3 regions of the Inquilinus sp. NPDC058860 genome follow, and region 2 is predicted to be linked to each of the others. Evidence: riboswitches for the same ligand, from Rfam matches in the RefSeq annotation. Region 2 holds a riboswitch; each other region holds the start of a gene.
The links. Region 2 has a riboswitch for thiamine pyrophosphate ahead of thiE (thiamine phosphate synthase). Riboswitches for the same ligand answer to the same signal wherever they lie in the genome.

Region 1: linked by a shared signal. The riboswitch ahead of thiB (thiamine ABC transporter substrate binding subunit) and the one ahead of thiE (thiamine phosphate synthase) in region 2 are both predicted to bind thiamine pyrophosphate.
Region 3: linked by a shared signal. The riboswitch ahead of thiC (phosphomethylpyrimidine synthase ThiC) and the one ahead of thiE (thiamine phosphate synthase) in region 2 are both predicted to bind thiamine pyrophosphate.

What each region holds. Positions count from the first base shown of each region.
Region 1 covers NZ_JBHYMS010000057.1:28,248-38,651, forward strand. Annotated here, with positions in the region: gene ACFW16_RS29045 ((2Fe-2S)-binding protein) at 1-372, opposite strand, end outside; gene ACFW16_RS29050 (carbon monoxide dehydrogenase subunit G) at 521-1,279, opposite strand; gene ACFW16_RS29055 (sodium:proton antiporter) at 1,528-2,913, shown strand; gene thiQ (thiamine ABC transporter ATP-binding protein) at 3,057-3,782, opposite strand; gene thiP (thiamine/thiamine pyrophosphate ABC transporter permease) at 3,763-5,346, opposite strand; gene thiB (thiamine ABC transporter substrate binding subunit) at 5,442-6,443, opposite strand; TPP riboswitch at 6,498-6,602, opposite strand; gene ACFW16_RS29075 (hypothetical protein) at 6,726-6,872, shown strand; gene ACFW16_RS29080 (peroxiredoxin) at 6,905-7,573, shown strand; gene lepB (signal peptidase I) at 7,597-8,253, opposite strand; gene ACFW16_RS29090 (acetamidase/formamidase family protein) at 8,298-9,236, opposite strand; gene ACFW16_RS29095 (carbohydrate ABC transporter permease) at 9,296-10,147, opposite strand; gene ACFW16_RS29100 (carbohydrate ABC transporter permease) at 10,149-10,404, opposite strand, start outside.
Region 2 covers NZ_JBHYMS010000017.1:28,892-39,295, forward strand. Annotated here, with positions in the region: gene murJ (murein biosynthesis integral membrane protein MurJ) at 1-18, opposite strand, end outside; gene chvE (multiple monosaccharide ABC transporter substrate-binding protein) at 450-1,511, shown strand; gene mmsA (multiple monosaccharide ABC transporter ATP-binding protein) at 1,649-3,178, shown strand; gene mmsB (multiple monosaccharide ABC transporter permease) at 3,191-4,414, shown strand; gene thiD (bifunctional hydroxymethylpyrimidine kinase/phosphomethylpyrimidine kinase) at 4,513-5,313, opposite strand; gene thiE (thiamine phosphate synthase) at 5,313-5,981, opposite strand; TPP riboswitch at 6,041-6,136, opposite strand; gene ACFW16_RS14070 (HipA family kinase) at 6,332-7,162, shown strand; gene ACFW16_RS14075 (hypothetical protein) at 7,162-8,082, shown strand; gene rtcA (RNA 3'-terminal phosphate cyclase) at 8,256-9,296, opposite strand; gene ACFW16_RS14085 (RtcB family protein) at 9,383-10,404, opposite strand, start outside.
Region 3 covers NZ_JBHYMS010000026.1:9,792-20,195, reverse strand. Annotated here, with positions in the region: gene ACFW16_RS18790 (sugar porter family MFS transporter) at 1-1,420, opposite strand, end outside; gene ACFW16_RS18785 (23S rRNA (adenine(2030)-N(6))-methyltransferase RlmJ) at 1,526-2,353, opposite strand; gene ACFW16_RS18780 (methyltransferase) at 2,350-3,258, opposite strand; gene ACFW16_RS18775 (CHAP domain-containing protein) at 3,354-3,860, opposite strand; TPP riboswitch at 4,004-4,119, shown strand; gene thiC (phosphomethylpyrimidine synthase ThiC) at 4,188-5,993, shown strand; gene ACFW16_RS18765 (phytanoyl-CoA dioxygenase family protein) at 6,160-7,056, shown strand; gene ACFW16_RS18760 (lipopolysaccharide biosynthesis protein) at 7,099-8,382, shown strand; gene ACFW16_RS18755 (MarR family winged helix-turn-helix transcriptional regulator) at 8,379-8,849, opposite strand; gene ACFW16_RS18750 (GNAT family N-acetyltransferase) at 8,916-9,527, opposite strand; gene ACFW16_RS18745 (M16 family metallopeptidase) at 9,533-10,404, opposite strand, start outside.

The DNA.
Region 1 (10,404 bases), on a different contig from region 2:
CTCGGTCGGGTTCGGGTTGTTCTGCAGCAGGTCGACCGCGCTCATCACCATGCCGGGCGTGCAGAAGCCGCATTGCAGGGCGTGATTCTCGCGGAAGGCCTCCTGCATCGGGTGCAGCGTGCCATCGGCGGCGGCCAGGCCCTCGATCGTGGTCACCGAGCTGCCTTCGGCCTGGACGGCCAGCATGGTGCAGGACTTGACCGACCGGCCGTCGACATGGACGACGCAGGCGCCGCACTGGCTGGTGTCGCAGCCGACATGCGTCCCGGTCAGCTGCAGATGTTCGCGCAGAAGCTGTACGAGCAGTGTGCGCGGTTCGACCTGCCGCGTCACCGACCTCCCGTTCACCGTCAGGGTCACGGTGGTGGTCATAGAGTCCTCCCAAGCTGGCGTCAGGCCGCCGGGCACCGGCTGCGGCTGTTGCGCGCCGCTTGCAGTGCCCGATCAGGCCACCCGGATCGAAGGCTAAGGTTTCGTCCGACGATCGGTCAAGCCGGCCGAGGGTACGGTTCCGCCTGCGTTACAAATACAGATACAGCAGCACCAGCACGATCACGACCAAGGCGGTGATCCAGACCGCGGGGCTCAAGCCCCCGCGGCGCTCCTCGGCTGGCGGCGGGGCGGGGCGGGGCGGCGGCGCGACGGCGGGCTCGGGTCTGGCCGCCGGCTCGGCAACGGGCGCCGGCTGCGGTGCGGGAATCGGCTCGGCGGTGCCCAGGCTGGGCGCCTCGGCCGGACTCGGCGGCGTCAGGGTTTCCTCGGCCGGGACCGGAACCGGCACCGGGATCTCAGGCGTCGGCTCAGCCGCCGCTGCGGGGGCGGGCGCCGGGGCCCCGGCACGCTGCTCCATCTCGGCGGCGAAGCGGGTGAAGAAGTCGTCCGCCATCTTCTTGGCGGTGCCGTCGATCAGCCGGGCGCCGAGCTGCGCCAGCTTGCCGCCGATATTGGCCTTCACCGCATAGTGCAGCAAGGTGCCGTCGCCGTCTTCGACCAGCTTGACGTCGGCGCCGCCCTTGGCGAATCCGGCCGCGCCGCCCTTGCCCTCGCCGGAGATGGTGTAGCTCTCGGGCGGGTTCAGGTTGGACAGGGTGACCTGGCCGCCGAAGGTGGCCTTGACCGGCCCGACCTTGGCGGTGACGGACGCCGTCATCTCGGTCGGCGAGGTCTTCTCCAGGCTGTCGCAGCCGGGAATCGACCGGCGCAGCACCTCGGGGTCGTTCAGCCCTTCCCAGACCACCGACCGCGGCGCCGCGATCCGATGCTCGCCCGTCATCTCCATGGTGCGATTCCCTTGTCTCGAGCCGGTCGGCTCCGTCTTGTCGAAGCTAGTGCGGGCCACCGGCCGCGACAACCCTGCCTTGGATGTGGCGGCCGCAGCGCATTGGTCGCGGTCTGAAAAGGTTGGCTGCTTCTGCCTTCATCGCCATACTCCGGCCGCCTAAAATTTCGAAGCCAGAAGGGATGTTCATGCCGGTGTCTCGACATGCCCGCCGCTGCCTGGGAGCCGCGGCGGGAACGATAGCTCTCATGTCGACCGCACCGGCCTTGGCCGCCACCGACGGCGCCCCGCATCTCGACGGGTCGGAGCTCGGCCTGGCCTGGATCATCCCCTTCGTTGGCATCCTGCTGTCGATCGCGCTGTTCCCGCTGATCCGGCCGCATTTCTGGCACCGCCATTTCGGCAAGATCGCCGCCTTCTGGGGGCTGGCCTTCCTCGTCCCGTTCGCCGTGGTTCATGGGCCCGAGCTGGCGCTGTTCGAAGTGGTGGCCGTCGCCCTGACCGAGTACCTGCCCTTCATCATCCTGCTGGCGTCGCTGTTCGTGGTCGCCGGCGGGGTGCGGCTGAAGGGCTCGCTGGTCGGCACGCCCGCGGTCAATCTCGGCATCCTTTTCGTCGGCACCGCGATTGCCAGCTGGATGGGCACCACCGGCGCCTGCATGCTGCTGATCCGGCCGCTGCTGCGCGCCAACGAGAACCGGCGCTTCCGCGTCCACACCGTCGTGTTCTTCATCTTCCTGGTCGGCAATATCGGCGGCGCGCTGACGCCGCTGGGCGACCCGCCGCTGTTTCTCGGCTTCCTGCAGGGCGTGTCGTTCTTCTGGCCGACGCAGCACCTGCTGCTGCCGATGCTGTTCTGCTCGGCGATCCTGCTGGCGCTCTATTTCGCGATCGACACCGTGCTGTTCCGGCGCGAGCACGCACTGCGCGAGGTGCCGCCGGAGCCGCGCGTGCCGTTCGGCCTGGAGGGCGGGATCAACCTGCTGCTGCTGGCCGGCGTCGTTGGCGCGGTGCTGCTGAGCGGCGTCTGGAAGCCGGGCGTGACGCTGACCGTCTATCACGTCCCGGTGGCGCTGGAGAATCTGGCCCGGGACCTGCTGCTGCTCGCCATCATCGGCCTGTCCTGGGTGCTGACCAGCCGGGAAAGCCGGCGGCTCAACGACTTCAACTGGTTCCCGATCGTCGAGGTCGGCAAGCTGTTCGCGGCGATCTTCGTCACCATCGTGCCGGCGATCGCGATCCTGCGCGCCGGGCGCGACGGGGCGCTGGCCGACCTGGTCGACCTCGTCGGCGGCACCGGCGACCCGAACAACCTGGCCTATTTCTGGCTGACCGGCCTGCTGTCCAGCTTCCTCGACAATGCGCCGACCTATCTCGTCTTCTTCAACATGGCCGGAGCCGACGCGCAGCACCTGATGGGCGCCTGGGCGACGACGCTCGGCGCCATCTCGGCCGGCGCCGTGTTCATGGGGGCGAACACCTATATCGGCAACGCCCCGAACTTCATGGTGCGGTCGATCGCGCAGGAGCGCGGCGTGCAGATGCCCAGCTTCTTCGGCTACATGGTGTGGTCCTGCGGCATCCTGCTGCCGCTGTTCGTGCTGGTGTCGCTGCTGTTCTACTCGGAGGCGTGAGGGACCGCTCGGACCGGTGCCATCGCCTCCAACTGTCATGCCCGGGCTTGACCCGGGCATCCAGGGAATGTCGATGCCGCTCTGGGCGGCCCCTGGATTGCCGGGTCAAGCCCGGCAATGACAAGGAAATTGAACGGAACCCTCTAGCCACCCACCGGCCCCACATAGCCGAGATAATCGGCGATCTCCGGCAGCGGCGGGCGGGTCAGCAGCTCGGTGGCCGGGCCGGTGGCGGCAATGCGGCCGTCCTCGATGAAGGCGGCCTGCGCGTCGATGCCGGGCAGGGCGTCGAGCTGGTGGCTGACCATCAGCACGGTCAGGCCGCGCTCCTGCCGCAGCCGGTCGACCAGCCCGACCATCTCGCGCCGCTGCGCCGGGCCCAGCGCGGCGAAGGGTTCGTCCAGCAGCAGGATCGGGCGGTCGCGCACCAGGCTGCGGGCCAGGGCGACGCGCTGCCGCTCGCCGCCGGACAGCTCGGCCGGCCGGCGCGCCTCCAGCCCCGACAGGTCGACATGGGCCAGCGCCTCCTGCACCCGTGCCGCCTCGGCCGGGCTCAGCCGGCCGGGGTGCAGCCCCAGCGCCACGTTCTTCGCCGCGGTGAGATGCGGGAACAGGTTGTGGTCCTGGAACAGGGTGGTGACCGGCCGCGCCGCCGGCGGCAGGCCGAGCACGTCGCGGCCGAGCAGGCACAAACGTCCGGACACGGGCGCCTCGAAGCCGGCGATCAGGTTGAGCAGCGTGCTCTTGCCGGCGCCGCTGGGCCCGAACAGCACGACGAAGGCGCCGGCCTCGACCGCCAGGTCGAAGCGCATCTCCATCGCCTCGTAGCGATAGGTCAGGCTCTCGATCTCAATCGCGCGTGTGGCCACCGAAGATCCTTTCGATCAGGCCGAACAGGGCCAGCCCCATCAGCACCAGCAGCAGCACGACGGTCGACGCCTCCTGCAGCCGGTAGGCGCCGAGCAGTTGCGCCACCAGCACCGGCAGGGTCTGGTTGCCGTCGCCGCCGAACAAAGCGGCGGCGCCGAGGTCGCCGAAGGCCAGGCCCGCCGCGATCGCCAGGGCGAAGCCGGCCGGCCGGCGCAGCAGCGGCCATTCCACCAGCCGCAGCCGGGCCCAGCCGGACAGGCCGAGGCTGTCGGCCAGCCTTCCGTGGCGATGCTGCGCCAGCTCGGCGGCGCCGACCAGCAGGCGCAGCACGAAGGGCAGGGCCATCAGCGCGTTGACCATGGCGACGATCGGCAGCGCCCAGCGCCGCAGGTCGGCGGTGCCGAGCAGCATGACGAACAGGCCGGCGCCGAGCGCCAGCGGCGGCACCACCAGCACCACCGTGCCGCTCAGCTCGAACAGCCGCGCCAGCCGTCGCCGCCTGCGGCCGATGCGCAGCACGGCGATGCTGTGCGCCAGCGCCCAGCCCAGCACCAGGGCGAGCGTGGCGGCGCCGAGGGCGACGGCCAGGCTGCGCCCGGCGGCGTGCCACAAAGCGGGGCTGGACAGGATCGGCTTGCCGATGCCGCCCAGGCCTTCGACCAGGATCGCGACCAGCGGCAGCAGCACGAAGCCGGCGGCGAGGACCAGCACGACGGTGTCGATCGCGCGGGCCGCCGCCGTCTGCCCGTCATCCCGCAGCACCGGCCGGCCGACGCCGCCCTCATCGGCGACCCGGCCGGTCAGCCGCATCGCCGCCAGCACCAGGAGGGCGCAGAGGGCGATCTGCAGCAGCGACAGGGCGACGGCGCGGCCGGGGTCGAAGTCGAAGCGCAGCGCCTGGTAGATCGCGATCTCGATGGTGGCCGAGGCCGGGCCGCCGCCGAGCGTCAGCACCACGGCGAAGCTGGTGAAGCACAGCAGGAAGACCAGGGCGGTCAGGCCGGGCAGCTGGCGCCGCAGCATCGGCCATTCGACCAGCCGGAACAGGTCGGCGCCGCGCAGCCCCAGCATCGACGCCAGGCGCCAGCTTTCGGCCGGGATCGTGCCCCAGGCCGAGAGCAGCACGCGCACGGCGAAGGGCATGTTGAAGAACACATGGGCCAGCAGGATGCCGGTGAGCCCGTAGATGTTGGGCCGGATGGTCAGTCCCAGCGCCGCGAACAGGTCGGCGAGCAGGCCGGACCGGCCGAACACGGTCAGAATCCCGAAGGCGCCGGCCACCGCCGGCACGATCATCGGCAGCCCGAACAGGCGCAGCAGCAGGGTGCGGCCGGGGAAGCGGCGGCGCGACAGGGCGCGGGCGACCGGGATGGCGATGGCGACGCTGATCAGCGCCGACAGCCCGGCCTGCAGCGCGGTGAAGCGCAGCACCGACCAGAGATAGGGATCGGCCCAGACCGACAGCAGGTCGAGCTCCGACGCGGCGCGGATCAGGCCGGTCGCGGCCGTTGCGATCAGCGCCAGGATGGCGAGGAGCGCGAGGAGGCCGGGGAGGGATGGCACTCCGCCCGTAGGTTGGGTTCGCCGTGGCGAACCCAACAGGCCGGTCCCGCCGTCGGGTGTTGGGTTCGCGTGCCGCGAACCCAACCTACGGTCGCTCAACGACTCGTCGCCTGCAGCCATTCGGCGATCCAGGCAGCGCGGTTGGCGGCGACCTCTTCCGGCGGGTACAACAGCGCCTTGGCCGGGGCCGGCAGCGCCTTGTAGGCGTCGGGCAGCCCGGCCTTCGGCGTCACCGCCGGGTACATCCACTGCGTCGTCGGCAGCAGGTCCTGGAAGGCGGGGCTCAGCATGAAGGCGAGGAACTTGTCGGCCAGCTCGGGATGCTTGGAGGAAGCCAGCTTGGCCGCGACCTCGACCTGCAGGTAGTTGCCCTCGCTGAACACCGCGGCGCCGACATTGCTGTCGTTCTCGGCGATCACGTGATAGGGCGGCGAGGTCAGGTAGCTGAAGGTCATCGGCACCTCGCCCTTGCGGAACAGGCCGTAGCTCTCGCTCCAGCCCGGGGTGACGGTGAGGATCCGCGGCTTCAGCCTGGCCCAGGCCTCCGGCGCCTTGTCGCCGTACACCTGCTTGACCCAGAGCAGCAGGCCGAGACCCGGCGTGCTGGTGCGCGGGTCCTGGATGGTCAGCTCCAGGTCGCTGTTCTCGACCAGGTCGTGCAGGCTCTTGGGCGGGTTCGGCACCTTGGTCTTGTCGTAGACGAAGGCGAAGTAGCTCCAGTCGAAGGGCACGAAGACCGGGTCGGTCCAGGCCACCGGCAGCGACAGCCCGTCGAGCTTCATGCCGTGCGGCGCGAACAACCCGGTCGCCGCCGCCTCCGCGGTCAGGTTGGTGTCGAAGCCCAGCACGACATCGGCCTGGGTCGACTTGCCCTCCAGCTTCAGCCGCGACAGCAGGGCGACGCCGTCCTCGACCGAGGTGAACTCGATCGTGCAGCCGCATTCGGCCTCGAAGGCCTTCTTCACTTGCGGCCCCGGGCCCCAGTCGGCGGTGAAGGATTCGTAGGTGTAGACCTTCAGCACCGGGGTCTCGGCCGCGGCCGGGCCGGCAAGGGCGGAGGTCAAGGCCGTCAGCAGGACGGCGGCAAACAGGCGCATCTCGTTCCTCCGCGGGGTCGAAGCGGGGCGGAGAAGAGGGACGTGCCGATGCCTGAGGCGTCGTCTCGCGCTCCCTCCGCCGGCATGACCCGGATCAGGTTCGTCGGGTTGACGCTGACGCGCCTCTCAGCCCCCGTTCGGGCACCCCGGCAAGACGCGCGCATCATCGGGTCGCGCGCAGACCCTGTCAACGCGGGCGCGATCGCTTGGAGAACGACAATTTGGAGGTCTTGCGGCGAGGCATCCGATGGCACATGTCTCCTGCACAGGTTGGAGGAACTCATGGTCGAGCGCGGAATTGTGGCCCTGCTCAAGACGATGAAGCCGCTGAATGAGGATTTCCCGGAGATCGACGATCCCGCGCCGGAGCCTGAGATCGTTCTGGTTGAAGACGACGCTCCTGATGACACCGGACCTGCGGCGCGGTAAAATTACAGAATTAACGATAACTGGAGGTAAATATGGCCGGACCGCTCGCGATTGGTGAGGACGCGCCCGATTTCGAAGTCGAGACCACCGAGGGGCGGATCCGCTTCCACGACTGGCTCGGCTCGTCCTGGGGCGTGCTGTTCTCGCATCCCAAGGACTTCACCCCGGTTTGCACCACCGAGCTCGGCGCCGTGGCCAAGCTGAAGCCGGAATTCGACCGCCGCGACGTCAAGGTGATCGGCCTCAGCGCCGACCCGGTCGACCGGCACGAGAGCTGGGCCCAGGACATCAAGGAGACCCAGGGCGCCGCGCCGAACTTCCCGGTGATCGCCGACTCCGAACTGGTCGTCTCCAAGCTCTACGGCATGCTGCCGGCCGATGCCGGCACCACGTCGGAGGGCCGCACCGCGGTCAACAACCAGACCGTGCGCAACGTCTATGTCGTCGGCCCGGACAAGAAGATCAAGCTGGTGATCTCCTACCCGATGACCACCGGCCGCAACTTCGACGAGGTGCTGCGGGTGATCGATTCGCTGCAGCTGACCGCCAAGCACAAGGTGGCGACGCCGGCCGACTGGAAGAACGGCGAGGATGTCATCATCGTCACCTCGGTCTCGGACGAGGAGGCGAAGCAGAAGTTCCCGGCCGGCTTCAAGACGCTGAAGCCCTATCTCCGCACGGTCGCGCAGCCGCGCGACTGACGTCCGATCCGTGACGCCCGGGCTCAGTCGAGCCCGGGCACTGTCTCGCGCGGCACCAGCCAGCCGGCATCCGGCTGCAGCCGGTAGATGGTGCGGCCGACAATGTGGTCGACCGCAATCGGCCCCATGCTGCGGCTGTCCAACGAATTGTCGCGGTTGTCGCCCAGGACAAAGACCGACCCGGCCGGGACCGTGACCTCGGCTGTGGTGTCGAAGTGGCCCTGCTTATTAAAATCCACGATCTCGTAGGGTAACTCGCCGGGCAGAGCCTCAGCAGCCACTGCGCCGACTGGGTTCGACAAAGAGAGAGTTGTGTACAGCGAGCCCTTCGCTTGCCAGGGGACGACGGTGCCGTTCAGAACCAGGCGGCCGTCCTGCATCGCCACCCGGTCGCCAGGCAACCCGACCACGCGCTTGACGTAGGTGGACGGCGAGTCCGAGGCTTGAAACACGATCATGTCGCCCCGGTGTGGAGTCTGCCCGGCAACACGACTATCCGCCAGAAGAACGTCCCCGGGCCGCAGTGTCGGCAGCATGCTTCCGCTCGGCATAGTGAAGCTGCGCACCGTGATGTTTGCCTCCGCGAACCGCGCGGCGATGTCTGTGCCGTCGGACCAGTCCGACAACGTCGCCGCGGCGGCTGGGTCGACGGACAGGGCCAGCAGGGAGACGCCGGTCAATCGAATCATCTCGCGGCGGCTGCAGCATCTCAATCGGCCTCGCATCATCGCCGTAGTAGGTCCTTCGCCATCATCATGTGCACGCCCTTGCAACCGTTCACGGTCTGGGTGATGCGCAGGTCGCCGGCCAGGCTGCACAGGGTATAGGCGTCATAGCGCGACAGCCCGGCGGTCTCGCCCAGCAGCACGATCATGTCGCGCAGCGCCATCTCGGCGCAGCGGTCGAGGTCCGGGTCCATCCCCATGGTGATGTGGTGGGTCGGGGTCTCGGCCCGTGGATAGGCGAAGGTGAGGTCGTCGCGGACGATCAGCTGGAAGGTGCCCTGCAGCGCCGTCTCGATCGCGGTGATGCAGACCTCGCCGTCGCCCTGGGCGCCGTGGCCGTCGCCGCAGGAGAACAGGGCGCCGTCGTTGAAGATGGGCAGGTAGAGGATGGTGCCGGCCACCAGCTCCTTATTGTCGATGTTGCCGGCATGGGCGCGCGGCTGGATCGAGCTGATCCGGCCCCAGCCCTTCGGCGGCGCCACGCCCATGACGCCGAAGAAGGGCCTGAGCGGCAGGTCCAGCCCCCAGGGCAGCCGGGCGGTGCCGGCGGCGGCGTCGAGCGGGATGTTGAGAAGGCGCGACTCCTCGAAATCGTAGGGCAGGGTGCCGGCCAGCGGCCGGATCACGTTGTAGCCCCAGTCCTGGCGCAGCGAGACGTCGAGGATCCGCACCTCCAGCACCTGGCCGGGCCGGGCGCCGCGGACCGCGACCGGGCCGGTCAGGATATGGCCGGGCGTCGACCGGTCGCAGCGCTCATGGATCTCGTGGATCTCGGGCGGGATGTGGAAATCGCCCTTCGGCAGCACCTCGGGTCCGCCATTCACGGTGTCGATCACGACCGTGTCGCCGCTGTCGACCGTCAGCACCGGCTCGCGCGCGGCGTCGAAATGGCCCCAGGCGCAGGTTGCGGCCGAGGCGGGCACATGGTGTCGCGGCATGATTCCCTCCGGTGGAGCCGACACGCTCCGCCGTTTCGAGGCTCCGTTCAAGCCCCAGGTCAGCCCTTCACCGCACCGGCGGTCAGGCCCTGCACCAGGTAGCGCTGGATCACGGCGAAGAAGATGCAGACCGGGATCAGCGCCAGCACCGAGGCCGCGGTCATCTGGCCCCAGTCGACGCCGAATTTGGCGACGAAGGTCAGCAGGCCGACGGCGAAGGTCTTCTGGCTGTCGGAGTTGATCAGCATCAGCGCGAACAAGAGCTCGCTCCAGGCCGCGGTGAAGACGAAGCCCAGCGTCGCGCCCATGCCCGGCAGGGTCAGCGGCAGGATCACCCGGCGCAGCGCCTGGAACCGGCTGCAGCCGTCGATCATCGCCGCCTCTTCCAGGTCCTTCGGGATGGCGTCGAAGAAGGACTGCATCAGGAAGGTGGCGAAGGCGACATTGAAGGCGCTGTAGATGACGATCAGCCCCATCAGGTTGTTGGTCAGGCCCAGCGGCGCCATCAGCCGGTAGACCGGCGGGATGATCATCACCAGCGGGAAGGTCTGGGTCAGCAGCAGCACGAACATCACCGCCGGCTTGGCCTTGAAGCGGAAGCGCGAGAAGGCGTAGCCGGAGGCCGAGGCGCAGAGCGTCACCACCGCCGCGGTGGCGATCGAGACGATGACGCTGTTCAGGAAATAGCGCGGGAAGTTGCTGGCGGTCAGCACCGAGCCGAAATTCGCCAGCGTCCATTCCGACGGCCAGTAGGTGATGCCCTCGGAGAACAGGAGCTGGGTCGGGGTGACCGAGATCTTGATCAGCCAGTACAGCGGGAACAGCGCGAACAGCAGATAGGAGCCGATGCCGAGATAGAAGCCGGTGCCGCCGGCGAGGCGGCCGAGGGGCGAGCGTCCGACGATGTTCATGTCATTGCCCCGCGAGCAGGCTCTTGCGCATCCGGATCAGGATCGCGGCATAGAGCAGGAGGAGGAGCAGCAGCACCGTCGCCACGGCCGAGGCGTAGCCGAAGTTCAGCCGCGAGAAGGCCTGGGCGAAGATGTAGGTCGACAGGATGCTGGTGGCGTTGGCCGGGCCGCCATTGGTCATCACCCAGATCAGGTCGGCGAAGGTGGCGATCCAGATCGTGCGCAGCAGCACGGTGATGGCGATGGTCGGCGCCAGG
Region 2 (10,404 bases):
GCCGCGCAGCAGGGACATGGGGCGAGCTTTAGCCGTCTTTTGCGGCGGCGGGAAGGCCGGCCGAGGCGGCGATTCCGGCGGCGCTTGACAGCGCGGCGGCTCGGCGAGAGATTACGCCAAATTGTATGAGGATTGGATCGGCAGGGCCGGCCCCCGGATACCACAAGACAAACCGCGAGGCGTCGCAGTCGCCTTTCACAGGGAGGAGCACATGGATTTCACCACATTGACGAGGCATCGGGCTTGATCCACCGGTGGCAGGCTGTCCGGCGCTCCGCGAGGAGCGCGCGCGGAGGCTCGCCCGCCGATCGATCCCGTGACCGTGGACAGGCCGGCTGGAACGGCTGGGCCTGCTGCGGCATCATGGGCCATCATGCGGCAACATTGCACCGGGACCATGCCGGAACGGCCGGCCCGGACGCAGAAGAGAGTAGCAGAGGGAGAAAACGGTGAAGCTGATCACATCCATCACGGCACTGGCGCTGGGGCTGTCCGCCTTCGCGCTGTCGGCGCAGGCGGCCGAAAAGGGCCTCGTCGGCGTGTCGATGCCGACCAAGACCTCGGCGCGCTGGATCGCCGACGGCGACAACATGGTCAAGTCGCTGCAGGCCAAGGGCTACGAGGCCGACCTGCAATACGCGGGCGACGACATCCCGACCCAGCTGTCGCAGATCGAGAACATGGTCACCAAGGGCGCCAAGGTGCTGGTGATCGCCGCGATCGACGGCACCACGCTGTCCTCGGTGCTGCAGCAGGCGCACGATTCCGGGATCAAGGTCATCGCCTATGACCGCCTGATCCGCGACACGCCGAATGTCGACTACTACACCACCTTCGACAACTTCCAGGTGGGTGTGCTGCAAGCCGGCTCGCTGGTCGACGCCCTCGGCCTGAAGGACGGCAAGGGCCCGTTCAACGTCGAGCTGTTCGGCGGCTCGCCGGACGACAACAACGCCTTCTTCTTCTACAACGGCGCGATGTCGGTGCTGCAGCCCTACATCGACAGCAAGAAGGTCGTGGTGCCCAGCGGCCAGATGGGCATGGACAAGGTCGGCATCCTGCGCTGGGACGCCGCCACGGCCCAGGCCCGCATGGACAACCTGCTGTCGGCCTATTACGGCGACAAGAAGGTCGACGCGGTGCTGTCGCCCTATGACGGCCTGTCGATGGGCATCATCGCCTCGCTGAAGGCGGTCGGCTACGGCTCGGGCGACCGGCCGCTGCCCTTCGTCTCCGGCCAGGACGCCGAGGTGCCGTCGGTCAAGTCGATCCTCGCCGGCGACCAGTACTCGACCGTGTTCAAGGACACCCGCGACCTCGCCAAGGTCACCGTCGACATGATCGACGCCGTGATGTCCGGCGCCGAGCCGAAGGTCAACGACACCAAGACCTACAACAACGGGGTCAAGGTGGTGCCGTCCTACCTGCTGACGCCGGTGCCGGTGACCAAGGCCGACGTCCAGAAGACCCTGGTCGACAGCGGCTACTACAAAGCCGACCAGCTGAAGTAATCTGATGTGCCCCCAGGGCCCCGCGCTTCCGGGCGCGGGGCCCTGACGTTGCGCCCGCCGCGGTCTCCGTGGCCGGCCGGCGCCCGTGGCGAGCGGAGCCAGAGGTGGATACAGTTACCGTTGATACGATCCTGGAGATGCGCGGGATCACCAAGACGTTCCCGGGCGTGAAGGCGCTCAGCAACGTCAACCTCGCGGTCACGCGCGGCGAGATCCATGCCGTGGTCGGCGAGAACGGCGCCGGCAAGTCGACGCTGATGAAGGTCCTGTCCGGCGTCTATCCCCACGGCTCCTACGAGGGCGAGATCCGGTTCGAGGGGAAGGAGCGGCAGTTCCGCTCGATCGCGGACAGCGAACACGCCGGCATCATCATCATCCATCAGGAGCTGGCGCTGGTGCCGCTCCTGTCGATCGCCGAGAACCTGTTCCTCGGCAACGAGGTGGCGTCCCGCGGCATCATCGACTGGAACGAGACGCTGGTCCGGGCCCGGGCGCTGCTGGCCAAGGTCGGGCTGAAGGAGAACCCGGCGACGCTGGTCACCAATCTCGGCGTCGGCAAGCAGCAGCTGATCGAGATCGCCAAGGCCCTGTCGAAGGAGGTCAAGCTCCTGATCCTCGACGAGCCGACGGCCAGCCTGAACGAGAGCGACAGCAACGCGCTCCTGGAGCTGCTGCTGGAGTTCAAGCGCCAGGGCATCTCCTCGATCCTGATCTCGCACAAGCTGAACGAGATCACCAAGGTCGCCGATTCGATCACCATCCTGCGCGACGGGTCGACCATCGAGACGCTGGATGCAAGAGGGGGTGGCCAGGGGGGCGGCGAGGTCGACGAGGACCGGATCATCAAGGGCATGGTCGGCCGCGACCTGACCGACCGCTATCCCGAGCGCGAGCCGAAGCTGGGCGAGACCCTGTTCGCGGTGAAGGGCTGGAGCGTCTACCACCCGCTGCATTCCGAGCGGCAGGTGATCAAGGGCATCGACCTGCATGTCCGTGCCGGCGAGGTGGTGGGCATCGCCGGGCTGATGGGCGCGGGGCGGACCGAGTTCGCGATGAGCGTGTTCGGCAAGTCCTACGGCCAGAAGATCACCGGCACCGCCACCATGCGGGGCCAGCCGGTCGATCTCGCCACCGTGCCCAAGGCGATCGCCGCCGGCCTCGCCTATGTCACCGAGGACCGCAAGCAGCTGGGGCTGGTGCTGGGCGATTCGATTCAGCACAACATCCCGCTGGCCCATCTTCCCGGCGTGGCCCGCAGCGGCATCATCGACGAGATGCGCGAACTCGGCGTCGCCTTCGACTACCGGCGCAAGCTCAACATCCGCTCCTCCGGCGTGCAGCAGCAGACGGTCAACCTGTCCGGCGGCAACCAGCAGAAGGTGGTGCTGAGCAAGTGGCTGTTCGCGGGGCCCGAGGTGCTGATCCTCGACGAGCCGACACGCGGCATCGACGTCGGCGCCAAATACGAGATCTACACGATCATCAACCAGCTGGTGGCGTCCGGGAAGGGCGTCATCGTGATCTCGTCGGAGATGCCGGAGCTGCTCGGCATGTCCGACCGGATCTACGTCATGAACGAAGGCCGGATCTGCGCCGAGATGCCGGCCAAGGACGCCTCTCAGGAAAACATCATGCGGGCGATCATGCGCTCGAGAGAACGGGTCTAAGGAAGCACGGCCATGACCACCGAAACGACCGCCCTGCAGACTCGCGCGAACACCCGGATCGGCGAGTTCCTGAAGAACAACATCCGCGAATACGCGATGCTGCTGTCGCTCGTCGCGATCATGATCATCTTCCAGGTCGCGACCGACGGCCGGCTGTTCACGCCGCTGAACCTCAGCAACCTGATCCAGCAGAACGCCTATGTCATCGTGCTGGCCTTCGGCATGCTGCTGGTCATCGTCAGCGGCCATATCGACCTGTCGGTCGGGTCGGTCGCGGGCTTCGTCGGCGCGGTCGGCGGCGCCCTGATGGTGTGGCAGGGGCTCGATCCCTGGCTCTCGGCCATCGCCTGCCTGGCGCTGGGCGCCGCGATCGGCTCGGTCCAGGGCTATTTCATCGCCTACCGCAAGATCCCGTCCTTCATCGTCACCCTGGCCGGCATGCTGGCCTTCCGCGGCCTCTGCATCATGGTGCTGAACGGCGAGCGGGCGGGGCCGGTGCCGCAGGACTTCCAGAAGATGTCCTCGGGCTTCATCGCCGAGCTGTTCGGCTCGATGCCGGAGCTGTTCTCGGGCACCGGCAAGGTCTGGATCACCACGCTCCTGATCAGCCTCGCCGTGCCGCTGATCCTGGTCTGGTTCAACGTCAAGAAGCGGCGCAACGAGATCCAGCACGGGGTGGAGCAGGAGCCGCTGCTGTTCTTCATCATCAAGAACGCGGCGACGCTGGTGGCGCTGGCCGGGCTCGGCTACCTGCTGGCGACCTATAACGGCCTGCCCAACATCCTGATCCTGATGGGCGTGCTGGTGGTGCTCTACGCCTTCGTCACCACCCGCACCACGCTCGGCCGCCGCATCTACGCGGTCGGCGGCAACGAGAAGGCGGCCAAGCTGTCCGGCATCAACACCGAGAAGCTGGTGTTCCTGACCTTCGTCAACATGGGGGTGCTGGCGGCGCTGGCCGGGCTGATCACCACGGCGCGCCTGACCTCGGCGACGCCGCAGGCCGGCAACCAGTACGAGCTCGACGCCATCGCCGCCTGCTTCATCGGCGGCGCCTCGGCCTCGGGCGGCGTCGGCAAGATCACCGGCGTGGTGATCGGCGCCTTCATCATGGGCGTGATGAACAACGGCATGTCGATCCTCGGCCTCGGCATCGACCTGCAGATGGTGATCAAGGGCCTGGTCCTGCTCGCCGCCGTCGCCTTCGACGTCTACAACAAGAACAAGGTCGGCTGAGGCTGGCACGCCGTAGGTTGGGTTCGCGTTCGCGAACCCAACATCGCGCCGCTCTATGGGTGTTGGGTTCGCTGTCGCGAACCCAACCTACAAGGACGCTACCCCCACCAGCGGTGGAAATGGTGCAGGGGCCCGTGGCCGCCGCCGACGGACAGGCGGTCGGCCGCGGCCAGCGCCCCGGTCAGGTAATCCTTCGCCTCGCGCACCGCCGTCTCCAGGTCGGGCCGCTGCGGCAGCAGGGCCGCGATGGCCGAGGACAGGGTGCAGCCGGTGCCGTGGGTGTTGCGGGTGGCGATCCGCGGCGCCGCCAGGGTCAGGGACCCGGCCGCCGAGAGCAGCAGGTCCGGGCTCTCCGCCTCCGCCAGATGGCCGCCCTTCAGCAGCACCGCCCGGGGCCCCAGCGCCAGCAGCGCCGCGGCGATCCCCGGCATCTCGTCCCGGCTCCCGGCCGGCGCGCGGCCCAGAAGATCGGCGGCCTCCGGCAGGTTCGGCGTGACCACGGTGGCCAGCGGCAGCAGCTCCTCGCGCAGCGCCGCCACCGCGTCGGGGTCCAGCAGCCGGTCGCCGCTCTTCGCCACCATCACCGGGTCGACCACCACCCGGGTCAGCCCGTGCCGGCGCAGCGCCTCGGCCACCACGCGCACGATCTCGCCGGTCGCCAGCATGCCGATCTTCACCGCGTCGATCCGGACATCGGCCAGCAGGCAGTCGATCTGCCTGGCGACGAAGGCCGCCGGCACCAGCTCCACCGCCTGCACCCCGCGGGTGTTCTGGGCGACCAGGGCGGTGATCACCGCGCAGCCATAGGCGCCGAGGGCCGAGAAGGTCTTCAGGTCCGCCTGGATGCCGGCGCCGCCCGAGGGATCGGTGCCGGCGATGGTCAGGACATTGGGGATCATCAAGCCCTCCGTCCTTCCGCCACCGCCGCGGCGATCGCCCGGGCCGCCGCTTCCGGATCGGGCGCGGCGCAGATCGCCGAGACCACGGCGACGCCGTCCGCCCCGGCCGCGATCACATCGGCGGTCTGGGCCGCATCGATGCCGCCGATGCCGACCGCGGGCAGCGGCACCAGCCGGCGCAGTACCCGGAACCCGTCGACCCCGATCGCCGGCCGGGCCTCGGCCTTGGTGGAGGTGGCGAAGACCGGGCCGATGCCGGCGTAGTCGGCGACGGCCGGGTCGACCGCCCGCGCCTCGGCCGCGTCATGCACGGTGACGCCGACGATGCGGCCGGGGCCCAGCAGGCGCCGCGCCGTCGCCGCCGGCATGTCGCGGTCGCCGAGATGGACGCCGTCGGCGCCGACCGCCAGGGCGACGTCGACCCGGTCGTTGATCACCAACGGGATGCCATGCGGCGCCAGCACCGCCTGCAGCGCTCCGGCCGCTGCGATCAGCGCCCGGGTGGTGGCGTCGGGGTCGCGCAGCTGCACGATGGTGATGCCGCCGCGCGCCGCCGCCGCGGCCACGGCGGCGACGCCGCGCGGCCCGCTCAGCCGCGTGTCGGTGACGAGATAGACCGACAGGTCGAAGCGCCGCCCCGGTTCCGATGCTTCAGCAGCCGCAGCCATTCCGCTCCTCCTCCGGCGAAGGGCGGTCGGCGATCGATCCTGAGGATCCGGGGCCCATGGCGGGCATCGCGTGACGGCTCCCTTCGCTGGCATGACCCAGATCAGGTTCGACGGGTATGATCTCAGCCCGTTCCCGGGCACCCCGTGTCACTTCCGGGTCCAGGCTCGCAAGCCGGGACGGCCGGTGTCAAGCGCACCGGCCATGGTGCTCGCTTGATAACATCGCCCACGCAGACAGATGATGAGGGTTTGATCGAGTTGGTAGCCCGCATAGTTCGCGATGCGAACGTGGCTCCCGTTTCGACGGAAACGATGCTTTTATGGCCATATTGTAATAACGAGAATTGCTGATGCCGTCAGATATCCCCACCGCGCCTGCTTCATCCCTGAACGCGGGCCCGATTATCCGGCTGGGAGAGGTGCTTGCCGGCGCGATGCCGTTCAACGTGGGCAACGTCAGCGACACATACCGCGGCGTGATTTTCACCGAGCAGGGCGAACAAACCGCAGTCATCAAAGATCTCGAACCAAAGGAGTTGGCGAACGAGGTTCTTGCCGCTGCGCTCGGGATCCGCCTAGGCCTTCCCATTCCTCCGCCCTACATTGCGCTGGCCCACCCCGATCGATTCACTGCCCGTAAGGGGCCGACGCTCGGCGATGCAAAGTTAGTTTATGCGAGCGTCGATGTCCGCCAACCCCATGTGGCGGCTTTGTATTTCAGCGGAGGAGGGCGGGCTGTGCTAGAGCGTCTCGCGCAGTGGCAAGCGCTTGGCCGTCTGTATGGCTTCGATGCACTTGTCGCCAATATCGATCGTCATGCAGGAAATATTCTCTTTTCGGGGGATAAGGAGGTGTGGCTTATCGACCACGGGCAGTGCTTCACTGGACCTGACTGGCAGCCTGGCGATCTCGAAGCTCCCGACCGGCCCGTGCGCAGCAGGCTTACCGAATGGTTAACGCCTGTTCTGGATTACGATCAGCGGATTGCGGTTGCAGACGATGCAGCCCTCGTGGAGCTAGATACTAAGGGGCTAGATTTTCAAGCGCTGGCCGTCGTGAACCACGTTGCCCACCTGCTAACCTCGGGCGACCTTGAGGCCGTCATGTCGTTTTTGAGCAGCCGACGCGCACATGTGCCCCGATTGGCAGCATCGACGCTGGAACTCGAGAGGCTGGTCTGATGGCTCTCTCCACCTCGAACTTCCCTCGGCCGGAGGGGACGGTGCGTGGGCGTTGGGCGCCCATTTATCTGTCGCCCATTCTCGGTTCGCCGGAGCGCTTCATCATTGCTGTGGCCGCGGTGGGACTACAGGGGTTTCACATCGAAGCCGCAAACGCGCTCAATCGGCTTGAATGCCTATACGGAGTTGCGGCGGAGACCGCCCTTTTCGCAGCTGAAGTTGCATTGGACGAACTCCGAACCGCGCTCGCCACCCAAGGCTCTGCAGCGCTAGCGGAAGGGCTTCTCGTTTTCTCTGGTGTCAGCGTTGGAACTGTCGCTGAGGGCGAGGCGAGGTCTTTGGAGCAACTCGCGAAAACATGGATGGGGGCATTGTCATCGCTCTATCGGTATGAGCCCCCTCTTACGACCGTGGAGGCACATACAGAGGATGGAGGCGCTGGCGCATCGGACCGGCTCCCGATCCTCGTCCTTGAGCATGTGAAGCAGATCGCTCCACGTCTCAGTGACTATTTCAGTGAGCACATTCGGGCTCATCGCCGCCGCCGCGGACAAGGGGTGGCTCGCATCAGCATCGACTTCGCAGGGCCAAAACTTGTGGCGAACTTCGCGACGCTTCAAGCCAGCACGCAGGCCCAAGCGGTTGACCTAATCAAGCGTAAGATGTTCGATCTCAAGGTCCGTCGCGATGAGGACAAAAAGGGCCTGCCGTTTGAGCCGCGCGAACATGAGATGATCATCTTTACGCCACCGCGCGACAGTCCTTTGCTGACTGAAAAGCAGATTGAACGCCTGGACGAGGCTTTGCACGAATTGGGCGAGCAGTCAGAAAGGGAGGGATTCGTCCTGCAGGCGATGCACGCTGTGCCCGAAATTGGACAGCGCTTGCTGCAGGCGGAAGGACGCATCCCGCTTCAGTAGTTTCGCTTGTTTTCGGCCGGACTGACCGGCGGAGGAAAAAGGCCCGGCATGATGGCCGGGCGTCTATTCTGACGTGTCGATCCGGATTAGACACAAGGTAGCCCAAGCTCCGCGTTCGGTTGGTTCATCATCGCGGCATGTCTGCTGCTGGCTTCAAGCTTCAAGTGCGGCGTTCATGCCGTCTCCTTGCTGTCTCGGCCGTCCACCGCGACCAGCACGCTGCGGCCGGTGTGGCGGGTCACCGCGATCCGGGTGCCGAGGAAGGCCTCGATCACCGCGATGTTGGTGCGGGTGTGCGGCGTCGGCGCCATGGTGACGAACCGGCCGCCGGCGCCCAGCGCCATCGGCAGCAGCAGCTGGTCCGCCAGATGCGGGCCCACCGGGGCGCGGCTGGCGAGATACTGCCGCACCGCCCGGGCCGTTCCGGCGGCGACATCCTCCGCCGGCAGGCCGGGCTGGCCATGGCCGGTGAAGATCTCGATCGCGTGCTCATGCGCCACCGTCACGGTCAGGCAGTTGCCCGGTCCGTCCGCGGCGACGGCGCGGCCGGGAACGACCGTGTCGTCCCGCCAGCGCAGGGTCTTGGCGAAGGCCGCCGTCTCCCGCGCCGCGATGTGCAGCGGCAGATGGGTGACCACCGCCTCTACCTGTTGCGACAGCAGGGCGCCGCGCCGCTCCAGTACCAGCGGCGCCGGCTTGCCGCGCGGCATGACCTCGACCTCGACCACGCCGCCGCCCGCCGGATAGAAGCCGTGCCGGCGCAGCGCCGCCCGGGCGTGGATGCCCATGCGGTGCAGCAGCGGCAGGAAGGCGCGCTCGACGAAGTCGAAGCTCGGGGCGCCCATGGCATGGGTGCCGCCCTGCAGCCGCAGCCGCGACGGGGCATCCGCCAGCGCCAGCGGCAGCAGCACGGTCTGCAGCACCAGGAGCGTCGACCCGGCCGAGCCGATGGCGAAGGCATACTCACCGGCCGCGACCGTGCCCGGCGCGAAGCCGAGCGCGGTCGAGCCCAGCTCGGCCCCCGTCACCGCGGCCCGGCCGATCTCGGCCGCCGCCTTCACCGCCGTGAGGTGCTGGCGCAGCAGGCCCGGCTTGGCGCGCCCCGCCCGGATCTTCTCGATCCGGAACGGGGTTCCGGTGGCCAGGGACAGGGTCAGGGCCGAGCGCAGGATCTGCCCCCCGCCCTCGCCCTGGGATCCGTCGATCGTGATCATGGTCGGTTCTTTCGTTTCTTGTTGAGACCACGAGCGACAGGGGGCAGCGCGGTCCGGCTGCCCGGACCGCGCTGTCCGTGGCGTCTCTACCCCTTCACACAGACGATCTGGCGCAGCGTGTGCACGACCTCGACCAGATCCGACTGGGCGGCCATCACGGCGTCGATGTCCTTGTAGGCCTTAGGCGTCTCGTCGATGACGCCCTCGTCCTTCCGGCACTCGATCCCCGCGGTGGCGGCTGCATGGTCGGCGACCGTGAAGCGCCGCTTGGCCTCGGTCCGCGACATCACCCGCCCGGCCCCGTGGGAGCACGAGCAGAAGCTGTCGGGGTTGCCCTTGCCGCGGACGATGAAGGACCGCGCCCCCATCGACCCCGGGATGATGCCCAGGTCGCCCTCGCGGGCGCGCACGGCGCCCTTGCGGGTGACCCAGACGTTCTCGCCGAAGTGATGCTCCCGCTCCACGTAGTTGTGGTGGCAGTTGATCGCCTCGTCGGTGACGCCGAAATCGGTGAAGGCGGCGGCCATCGCCGCCAGCGCCTGCTTCAGCATCACGTCCCGGTTGGCGCGGGCGTAGTCCTGCGCCCAGCCGACCGCCGCCATGTAGTCGTCGAACAGCTCCGAGCCCTCGGCCAGATAGGCCAGGTCCCGGTCCGGCAGATGGACGAACAGCCGCTCCATCTCCCGGCGCGCCTCGGCGATGAAGAAGCTGCCGATGCGGTTGCCGACCCCGCGCGAGCCGGAATGCAGCATCACCCACAGGCGGTCGTCCTGGTCCAGGCAGACCTCGATGAAGTGGTTGCCGCCGCCCAGCGTGCCGATCTGCCGCGCCGGCGAATGCCGGGTGGAGATCGCCGGGTACTTCTGCTGCAGCTCGTCGTAGCGGCGCTTGAAGCCTGAGTACCAGGCGTTCTCCGCCGCGCGCGGCACGTCCTGCCCGTGATCGGCCATCCCGACCGGGATCACCGCCTCGAGCGCGGAGCGCAGCCCGGACAGGCTGTCCGGCAGCTGATGGCTGGTCAGCGTCGTGCGCACCGCGCACATGCCGCAGCCGATGTCGACGCCGACCGCCGCCGGGATGATCGCTCCGCGCGTCGGGATCACCGACC
Region 3 (10,404 bases), on a different contig from region 2:
GGGTCTCCCGGACGGCACGGCTGACGAACAGGAAGGACAGCAGGGCCATCACGGCGTAGATGCCGTAAGCGACCCCGAGGCCGGCCGAGGCGAGGGACGGGAAGGTCTCCGAGACGACGAAGTTGGCGGCCCATTGCGCCGCCGCGGCCACCGCCAGGGCATAGGCCCGGATGCGGTTGCTGAACATCTCGCCCAGCAGCACCCAGACCACCGGCCCCCAGCTGACCCCGAAGAACACGACATAGAGGTTGGCGGCGGCGACGGCGACCACACCGGCCGTGTCGCCCAGCACCGGGGTCACGGCACCGTCGACCATCTCGGTCGGGGCGGTGCCGAAGATGTACGCCATGGTGCCCAGCGTCAGGGTCATGCCGGCCGACCCGACCAGCAGCAGCGGTTTGCGCCCGACGCGGTCGATCAGGGCGATGGCCACCAGCGTGGTCAGGATGTTGGTGACCGAGGTGGCGACGGTGATGACGAGGGAATCCGCCTCGGTGAAGCCGACCGCCTGCCACAGCACCGAGGAGTAGTAGAAGATCACGTTGATGCCGACGAACTGCTGGAACACCGACAGCAGGATGCCGGTCCAGACGATCGGCAGCAGGCCCAGGCGGGGGCCGCGCAGGTCGCGCAGCGACTGCCGCTTCTCCAGATCGATGCTGCTCTCGATCTCGGCGATCTTCACCCGCGGCGGCGGCCGGTTGCCGACGAAGCGCCGCAGCACCTCCGCCGCCTCGGCGATGCGCTTCTTGCCGACCAGGAAGCGCGGCGATTCCGGGATGATGCCGGCCAGCACCCCGTACATCACCGACGGCACGGCCATGGAGATGAACATCCAGCGCCAGGCCTCGAGCCCCAGCCACAGCGTGTTGCCGGCGCCGCCTGCCGCCGCCGCCAGCGCATAGTCGCACAGCAGCGCGACGAATATGCCGACCACGATGGCCAACTGCTGCAGCGAGCCGAGGCGGCCGCGGATGTGGGCCGGCGAGACTTCGGCGATATAGGCCGGGGCGATGACGCTGGCCGCCCCGACGGCCACCCCGCCGAGGAACCTCAGCGCCGTCAGCGACCAGATGCTCCACGCCAGGCCGGTTCCGACCGAGCCGATGAGGAAGATCACCGCGGCGATCTGCATCACTGCGATCCGGCCGTACTTGTCCGCAATCGGCCCCGCGAACCACGCACCGACCGCCGATCCGAGCAGCGCGCTCGCCACCGAGAAGCCGAGCAGGACGTCGCCGGCCCCGGACCATTGGCGGATGGCCGCGACGGCGCCGTTGATGACCGCCGTGTCGAAGCCGAACAGAAAGCCGCCCATTGCCGCCGAAAGCGCGATCAGAAACGTCTTGCCGATGACGAATTCGCTGCCGCTCGTGGCGATCGCGGCGCCTTCCCTGGGTGGGCCGCCTGTCGTCGACATGCCTGTCCTCCCGGATGGTTTGGAGGACTGTGAGCCTATCCGCTCGGAATTCCTACCCGCGAATTGTCGCCGTCTCCGTGGCGAGATCGGCGTCCCGGATCGGGCTCATTCAGCTCCCCGCGGCTCCAGCCGCCAGCCGCCGCCCTGGCGGGCGAGTTTCGGCTGCAGCCAGGCCAGGGCCTCGCGCAGCGCCTCCTCGACGCCCCAGGGCAGGTTCACCAGCACGAGGCCGGAGCCGTTGAGGCGGGCCGGGAACAGCGTGTCGAACACGGTCAGCTCGGCCGTCCAGGCGCGGGGCAGGGGCGGCAATGCCGACAGCATGGCGTCGACCGGCGGCCGGTCCTTGATCGGGTACCAGGCGGCGATCACGCCTTCCGGCCAGCGGCGATGCGCCGTGGCGATGCCGCGGGCCAGCCGCGCCAGCTCGTCCGGCTGCTCGAAGGACGGGTCGAGCAGCAGCAGCCCGCGCCGCGGCTGCGGCGGCAGCAGGCCGCGCAGCGCCTCCCAGGAATCGCGGTGGTGGATCGCGACCTGGCCGTCGCCGGCGAATTCGGCACGCAGCCTGGCATTGTCCTCGGGATGCAGCTCGACCAGGGTCAGCCGGTCCTCCGGCCGCATCAGCGCCCGGATCAGCCGCGGCGAGCCGGGATAGATCTCGAGCCGGCCGGAGGGATTGAACGCGCGGACCAGCTCGAGATAGCGGGCGACCGCGGCCGGGGCTTCCGTCTCCCGCTCGATCCGGGCGATGCCGTCGACATATTCGCCGGTCTTGGACGCCTCGGCGGCCAGGGCATAGCGGCCGACGCCGGCATGCAGGTCGAGAGCGGAAAAGGGCTTGGCCTTGCCGCGCATTGCTTCCAGCAGCGCCACCAGCACCACGTGCTTCAGGACGTCGGCCTGGTTGCCGGCGTGGAAGGCGTGGCGATAGTTCATGCCGCCTGCAGCACCGCGACCCAGCCGGGCAGCGGCACCTTGTTCTCGGTGCGGGTCCAGGCGGATTCGATCTCGACCGTGGCAAAGCCGGCCTCCGCCGCGGCGGCCCGCAGATAGGCGGCGGAATGCTGGTAGCGATGATGGTGGCCCAGGCGCCAGCCGTGGCCGTCGGCGTCGTCCTGCGCCTCCAGGGTCAGGGCGAACAGGCCGCCCGGCCGCAGCACCCGCCGGGCGGCGGCGAGCAGCGGCGCGAGGTCGCCGATATAGACCGCGACATCGGCCGCCAGGGCCAGGTCGTACCGCTCCGGCCACTCCGCCAGCGTGGCGACGATCTCGCCCGGCTCCAGCCGGTCGTACAGTCGGCGCGCCATTGCCTGCAGGATCATGCCGGGCGACAGGTCGATGCCGTCCAGCCGGCGGCGGCGGTCGGCGAAGGCGATGCCGGCCAGGCCGGTGCCGCAGCCGAGGTCGAGGATGTCGAGGCGGCCCTCCGGCACCGTCCGGTCGACGGCGCGGCGCAGCAGCTCCGGCCCGCGATAGCGCAGGGCCTCGACCAGCGCCGTGTCGAAGCGCGGGGCGTACTGGTCGAACAGGGTGCGGACATGCGCTTCCGGCAGCTGTGCCGGCACCGGGGCGGCGCCGATCAGCGCCAGCCGCACCGCGGCGCCCATCCGGTCGTCCGGGTCCAGCTCCAGCGCGGCGCGGTAGGCCGTGGCCGCGTCGCCGTCCGCTGCCTCCAGCGCCTGGCCCAGCGCGTAGTGGATCTCGACGTCGCCGGGATCGATCTCGATCGCGGCGCGGATGGCTTCGGCGGCCTCGGCCGGCTGGCCGTCGGCGAGCAGGGCAAGGCCGATCTCCAGGCGCCGGCGGGCCCGTGGATCCGGGGTGGGAAGGGGCAGGGTCATGGGATGAAACGTCCGAAGCGCCGCGGCCGTGCCGCAGTCGCGCGCGGGCTTATAGCCGAAGCGCTGTCCGGTCGTCGAGAGGCTCGCGATCGGCCTCAGGCATTCGTGGGATAGACGAAGCCGTCCGCCTCGTAGACGCCGCCATAGGCGTTGGTGTCCGGGTTCCAGAACCGCACCGCGGTCCAGTCGTTGCCGCTGGAGACGTCGATCACCGACTGCTCGCGGTAGATCCGGCGCCGCGTCGGCCCGTCATTGCCCCAGTTGGTGTGCGATACGGTGATCTCGCGCGAATTGCGCACCGCCACCACCACCGAGATGTGGCCGGCGCTCAGCCGGTCCGACCGTCCCAGCACCAGCACGGCGCCGGAGCGCGGTTCGCTGCCCTTGCCGTAGACGCCGTCGGCCTGGTCCCACCAGGTCCAGGCGTCGCCCTTGATCTGGATCCCGGAGACGGCGCGGGCATAGGGCACGCACTCCTCCGGCGCGTTGGCGGTGACGTATCGGGCGACACCGCTGCCGGTGGGGTTGCGCACGATCTCGCGCCCCCCGCCACAGGCGGCCAGGGCCAGCGCGATCGACAGCACCCAGGCATGTCGCAGCATCCGTCGCTCTCAACCGAAGAATCAGAAATACACCCCAATGCATTGGAATGTAGACTTTTTTAGGAATACGGTCAAGATCGAGGCGGAGCGGTGCGTCGGCTGCCTTCCCGCTTGACATGCCCTCCCCGGGCGCGCTCTGATCGAGGCGTTCCGAGGGGAGCTCCGGTAAGGAGCTGAGACACCACACCATCCGCGACGTGGGAACCCTTCGAACCTGATCCGGGTCGTGCCGGCGTAGGGAATGGAACCACATGCGCGCTCAGCCGCTCTCTTTCCAGCTTTCCGTCCTTGGCACGCCCTCAATCCGTCCGATCGAGGAGGACGACGATGCCCAAGGACGCCATCCCCACAACCGTCACCACCGGCCCGCTGCCGGCGTCGCGCAAGGTCCATGTTCCCGGTGAGCGCCACCCCGACCTGCGCGTCGCCATGCGCGAGATCGTGCTGTCGCCCGAATCCGGCGAGCCGCCGCTGCGCGTCTACGACGCCTCCGGCCCCTACACCGACCCGGCGGCGCTGATCGACATCGGCGCCGGCCTGCCCGCGCTGCGGGCCGGCTGGATCGCCGCCCGCGGCGATGTCGAGGCCTATGACGGGCGCACCGTGCGGCCGGAGGATGACGGCCGCCGCCCGGGCGAGGCCGCCAACCTGTTCGAGTTCCCGCGCGGCGACCGGCGCCCGTTGCGGGCGCGTGGCGGCACCGCGGTGACGCAGATGGCCTATGCCCGCGCCGGCATCGTCACGCCGGAGATGGAGTATGTCGCGATCCGCGAGAATCTCGGCCGCGAGCGGGCGCGGGAGCAGGCGGCGCGCGACGGCGAGAGCTTCGGCGCCGCGATCCCGGACCACGTGACCCCGGAATTCGTGCGCGACGAGGTGGCGCGGGGGCGGGCGATCATCCCGTCCAACATCAACCACCCGGAATCCGAGCCGATGGCGATCGGCCGCAACTTCCTGGTGAAGATCAACGCCAATATCGGCAACTCGGCCGTCACCTCCTCGATCGCGGAGGAGGTGGAGAAGATGGTGTGGGCGATCCGCTGGGGCGGCGACACGGTGATGGACCTGTCGACCGGCCGCAACATCCACACCACCCGCGAATGGATCCTGCGCAATGCGCCGGTGCCGATCGGCACGGTGCCGATCTACCAGGCGCTGGAAAAGGTCGGCGGCGTGGCCGAGGACCTGACCTGGGAGATCTTCCGCGACACGCTGATCGAGCAGGCGGAGCAGGGGGTCGACTACTTCACCATCCATGCCGGGGTGCGGCTGCCCTACATCCATCTCACGGCGAAGCGGGTGACCGGCATCGTCAGCCGCGGCGGCTCGATCATGGCGAAGTGGTGCCTGGCGCATCACCGCGAGAGCTTCCTCTACACCCATTTCCGCGAGATCTGCGCGATCATGCGGGCCTATGACGTCGCCTTCTCGCTGGGCGACGGGCTGCGCCCCGGCTCGATCGCCGACGCCAACGACGCGGCCCAGTTCGCCGAGCTGGAGACGCTGGGCGAGCTGACCCAGGTGGCGTGGGAGCACGATGTCCAGGTCATGATCGAAGGCCCCGGCCATGTGCCGATGCACAAGATCAAGGCCAATATGGACAAGCAGCTGGCGGTCTGCGGCGAAGCGCCGTTCTACACGCTCGGGCCGCTCACCACCGACATCGCGCCCGGCTACGACCACATCACCTCCGGCATCGGCGCGGCGATGATCGGCTGGTTCGGCACCGCCATGCTCTGCTACGTCACGCCGAAGGAGCATCTCGGGCTGCCGGACCGCGACGACGTCAAGACCGGCGTCGTCACCTACAAGATCGCGGCCCATGCCGCCGACCTGGCCAAGGGGCATCCGGCGGCGCAGCTGCGCGACGACACCCTGTCCCGCGCCCGCTTCGAGTTCCGCTGGCGCGACCAGTTCCACCTGTCGCTCGACCCCGACACGGCGCTGGCCTATCACGACGAGACGCTGCCGGCGGAGGGCGCCAAGACCGCGCATTTCTGCTCGATGTGCGGCCCGAAATTCTGCTCGATGAAGATCACGCAGGAGATCCGGGCCTCGGCCGAGGCGGGGATGGAGGAGATGTCGGCGCGGTTCCGCGAGGGCGGCGGAGAGATCTACCGCGCGGCCGAGTGACGGGGCCGGCGGGTCGGCCCGCACCGAGATGAAAATGATTCTTGGTGCACGCGGACACGACCGGTATAGGACTCGCAGCGGAATTTGACCGCTGACGGCCCGGGACGGGCGCTTCGTCCCGGGCCGTCGTCGACGGCGTGACGGCGCTCGGCGCGAGGAGATTTTGATGGCAGCCCTTTCCGAACACGCGGCCAAGGCCGGCCGGATGACCCGGTTCCTGGTGCAGCGCCGGTTCCAGCGCGTCGCCTGGCGGGACTGGGTGGCCGACCGCATCGCCGGCCGGATCGGGCGCGGTCCGGTCGCCGGGTCGCCGGAGGGCCGGAGCGGCGCCGCGGCGCTGACCGCCGACGGCTTCGCCATGACGCCCTGGCTGATGACGCCGGGCCGGGTCGAGGAGATGCGGCGCCACTTCGCCGGCCACCCGTCCTTCAACCCCTACAAGCCCGAGGACGGCACCTTCCAGGCGCCGGATCAGGCGCCGCCGGGCACCCATGTCGCGCATCTCCGGCCGGAGGTGGTGGTGAACGCGCCCCATGCGCTGGCCATCGCCAACGACCCGGCGGTGCTGGAAGCGGTGCAGGCGGCCCTCGGCTGCAAGCCGACGATCAGCTACATGGCCGCATGGTGGTCGATCGCCGGTGACGGCCAGGCCCAGCACGCCGAGCTGTTCCACCGCGACTACGACGATTGGCGTTTCATCAAGCTGTTCGTCTATCTCACCGATGTCGACGCCGGGGCCGGACCGCACATCTATGTCCGCGGCTCGCACCGCGAGGACCGGCTGATGCCGATCCGGCGCTACTCCGACGCTGAGGTCGAGGGCGCCTTCGGGCGCGAGCGCTTCGTCCAGTTCGAGGGTCCCGCCGGCACCAGCTTCCTGGAGAACACCTTCGGCTTCCATCGCGGCCTGCCGGCGCGGCAGACGCCGCGGCTGATCTTCCAGGTGGTGTACTGCCAGGGCCCTATCCTGTACGGCCCGCCGCGCCCGATCGCCGAGGCCGGCCGGGTGGCCCAGGGCCTGACGCTCGATCCCTACGTCAACCGCGTCTATCTCCGGGCCTGACCCGGATGGTGATCCCAGGGTCGCCATGAGCCGTTCCCGGCCATGGCGTTCGCGATGACCCTCGCCCGGGTTCGGGCGGCCGGCGGCAAGGCGGCGCTGTTCCTGCTCGCCTTCGCGCTCGGCAAGGGTTCCGCCTTCTTCGGGCCGCTGCTGCTGTCCCAGGTCATGAGCCTCCAGGACTACGGCACGGCCGAGCTGGGGCTCAGCATCGGCGTGATCGGGGCGCAGATTCTCAGCCTCGGCATCACCGGCGCGATCCCGCAGCTGGTGCTGATCCGCAAGGACGACCGCGTCCTCGACCTGCTGTTCTTCGTCGTCGCCTCGATCGGCCTCGTCGGCCTCGGTGGCGCCGCGATCGCCTGGGCCGCCTCGGGCCAGTTGCTGCCCGCCTTCGCCGGCGTCGCCATGGCCGGCGCCGGGGCCCAGGTCGCCGCCAGCGTCTACTACCGTGCCATGGGGCGCCGCTTCGGCATCCTGGTCGCCGACAACCTGGCGCTCTATGCCTTCCTGATCGTCGGCGCGCTGGTGTTCCTGGCGCTGTGGCGGGTGCCGCTGGGGCTGGTGATCCTCGGCTGCGGCGGCGTGGCGCTCGGCTTCACTCTCTTCGCCCTCGTGGGCCTGGCGCGCACCATCCGGCCGGGCTTCCTCGCCGCCCATGCGGACGCCCGGCGGATGGGCTTCTTCATGATGGTGAACTCGCTGGTCTATTTCGCCATCGTCAACAGCTCGCGGGTGCTGGTCGGCTTCTTCCTGTCGGTCGAGGCGGTGTCGGTCTATGCGGTCTGCTTCCGCATCTCGGCGGCGATCTTCCTGGTGCACCAGCTGATCGTGACCGCGTTCTTCAAGACGCTGTACGAGGCCTCGGCCGAATGGTTCGACCGGTTCTACCTGGCCCTGCTGGCGCTGACCATGGCGGGGGCTGCGGCGATCCTCGCCGGCTTCGAGCTGTTCGGTACGGAGCTGCTGCCGGGCTGGCGGGCCCATCTGCCCGAGATGTCGCGGCTGCTGCCCATCGTCTGCATGCAGACGATCTGGTGGGTGTCGCTGGCCCATGTCGAGCTGCGGATCAACCGGGCGCTGATCTCGAAACAGGCGACGATGTGGCTGCTGGGCTGCGCCGGGCTGATGGTCGCGGCCCTGGCGCTGCTGAAGGCGCTCGGGCTCCTGACCCTGTCGACGGCGGCGCTGGTCTTCGCCGGCACCCTGTTCCTGGCGCTGCACATCCAGCTGACGCTGCTCGAGCGCAACGGCGTGGCGCTGCCGCGGATGCGGATCGCGCTGTTCGCGCCGCTGGTGTTCCTGATCCCGGCCTGGTTCCTCGCCTAGGGCTCGCGCTTGGCGCCGCTGGACCACAGCCGGCGCAGCTGCTCGACGAAGCCCTGGCTCTCCTGCAGCGCGCCGAAGAACTGGGCGTCGGCCTCGCGCACCCTCGGCATGGCGGCGTTCAGCACCTCGGCGCCCTTGGCGGTGACCCGGAGCTGCCGGGCCCGGCTGTCGGTCGGGTGCGGCGCCCGGGCGATGAAGCCGCCGGCCTCCAGCGACCGCACCACCTGGCTGGTCATCATCGCGTCGGTCTTGCAGAAGGCAGCGAGCCGGGCCTGGGTGACGTCGTTCTCCTTGCGGCTCAGCCAGGCGAGGCCGGCCAGCAGCACGAACTGGACGTGGGTGAGGCCGAGCGGTTCCAGGGTCGACCGCTGCAGCCGCTGCCACTGGTTGGCGACCTGCCACAGCAGGAAGCCGGGGCTGTTCTCGGGGCGCAGGGTGCGCGAGAGGGTGTCCCAGTCCAATGCCACGTGCCGCGTTCCGCCATGATTTTGCCTGAACCTAGGCGCGCAGAAGAACGGCATCAAGCTGCATGGTCACGGCCCGGGATGGAACTCGGTGTCGACCAGCCCGAACAGCAAGTGATCCCGCCAGTCTCCGTCGATCTTGAGATAGGCGCGGGCCTGGCCCTCGCGGGTGAATCCGAGGCGCAGCAGCAGCTTCTGGCTGGCCTCGTTGTGCGGCAGGCACGCCGCCTCGATTCGGTGCAGGCCGAGCTGGTTGAAGCCGAACGCCACCGCCGCAGCGGTCGCGTCGGTCATCAGCCCCTGCCGGGCGAAGCGCTCGCCGATCCAGTAGCCGATCGAGGCCGACTGGGCGACGCCGCGGCGGACGTTGGAGAAGCCGATGCCGCCGACCAGCTGCCGGCTGTCGCGCTCGAAGATCAGGAAGCCGTAGCCCTCGTCCTGCCGCCATTCGTAGATCTGGCGGCGCAGCCGGCGCAGATAGGCGGCACGGCTCAAGGCGTCCTCCGGCCAGGTCGGCTCCCACGGCGTCAGGAAGCTGCGGCTGTCGCCGCGCAGCGCCACCCAGGGGCGCCAGTCGCGCAGCCGCGGCGGCCTGAGGTAGGTCCGCCGGCCCTCGATCCGGACCGGCGGAAGGGTGCCGAGCCCCGTTCGGAAGAAGCCGATCACCGCCGCCCCGCTCAACGCCGTCAGCCGATCCGGGCGCGGATCGCGTCGTAGCTCTCGAGCCGGCCGACCGGCCCGAGCGCCGCCAGGGTGGGGGCGGTGCGGAACACGCGCTCGGCGACCCGGCGGACCGCCGCGGCGTCGACCGCGTCGATCTTCGCCACCACCTCCTCCGCCGGCACCGGGCGGCCGAAGATCAGCATCTGCTGGCCCAGCTGCTCGGCCCGCGCCATGGTCGATTCCAGGCTCATCAGCAGCCCGGCCTTGATCTGGGCGCGGGCGCGCGCGACCTCGTCCTCCGCCGCATCGCCGACCACCCGGCCGATCTCGCCGCACAGCACCGGCATCAGCTCCTGCACCTCGGTCTCGCCGGTGCCGGCATAGATGCCGAACAGCCCGCCATCCTGATAGGCGCTGGTGAAGGAGTAGATCGAATAGACCAGGCCGCGCTTCTCGCGGATCTCCTGGAACAGCCGCGAGGACATGCCGCCGCCCAGCAGCGTCGACAGCACCGAGCCCGCGTAGAAGTCCGGATCGGTGTAGGACAGGCCCGGAAAGCCCAGCACCAGGTGCAACTGCTCCAGGTCGCGCTCCTCGCGGTGCTCGCCGCCCTGGTAGGCGGCGGGGGCGGTGCGCGCCTCGGCCTTGGCCGGCAGGCCGGTGAGCAGCCGCTCGGCCTGCTCCGCCAGCCGGTCGTGGTCGACGTTGCCGGAGGCGACCAGCACCATGGTGTCGGCGCCGTAGTTGCGGCCGATATAGCCGGCGATCGCCTCGCGCGGCAGCGACCCGACGATGTCGGCCGTGCCCAGCACCGGCCAGCCGATCGGCTGGTCCGGGTAGGCGGCCTCCTGGAACTGGTCGAAGATGATGTCGTCGGGCGTGTCGATCGCCTGGC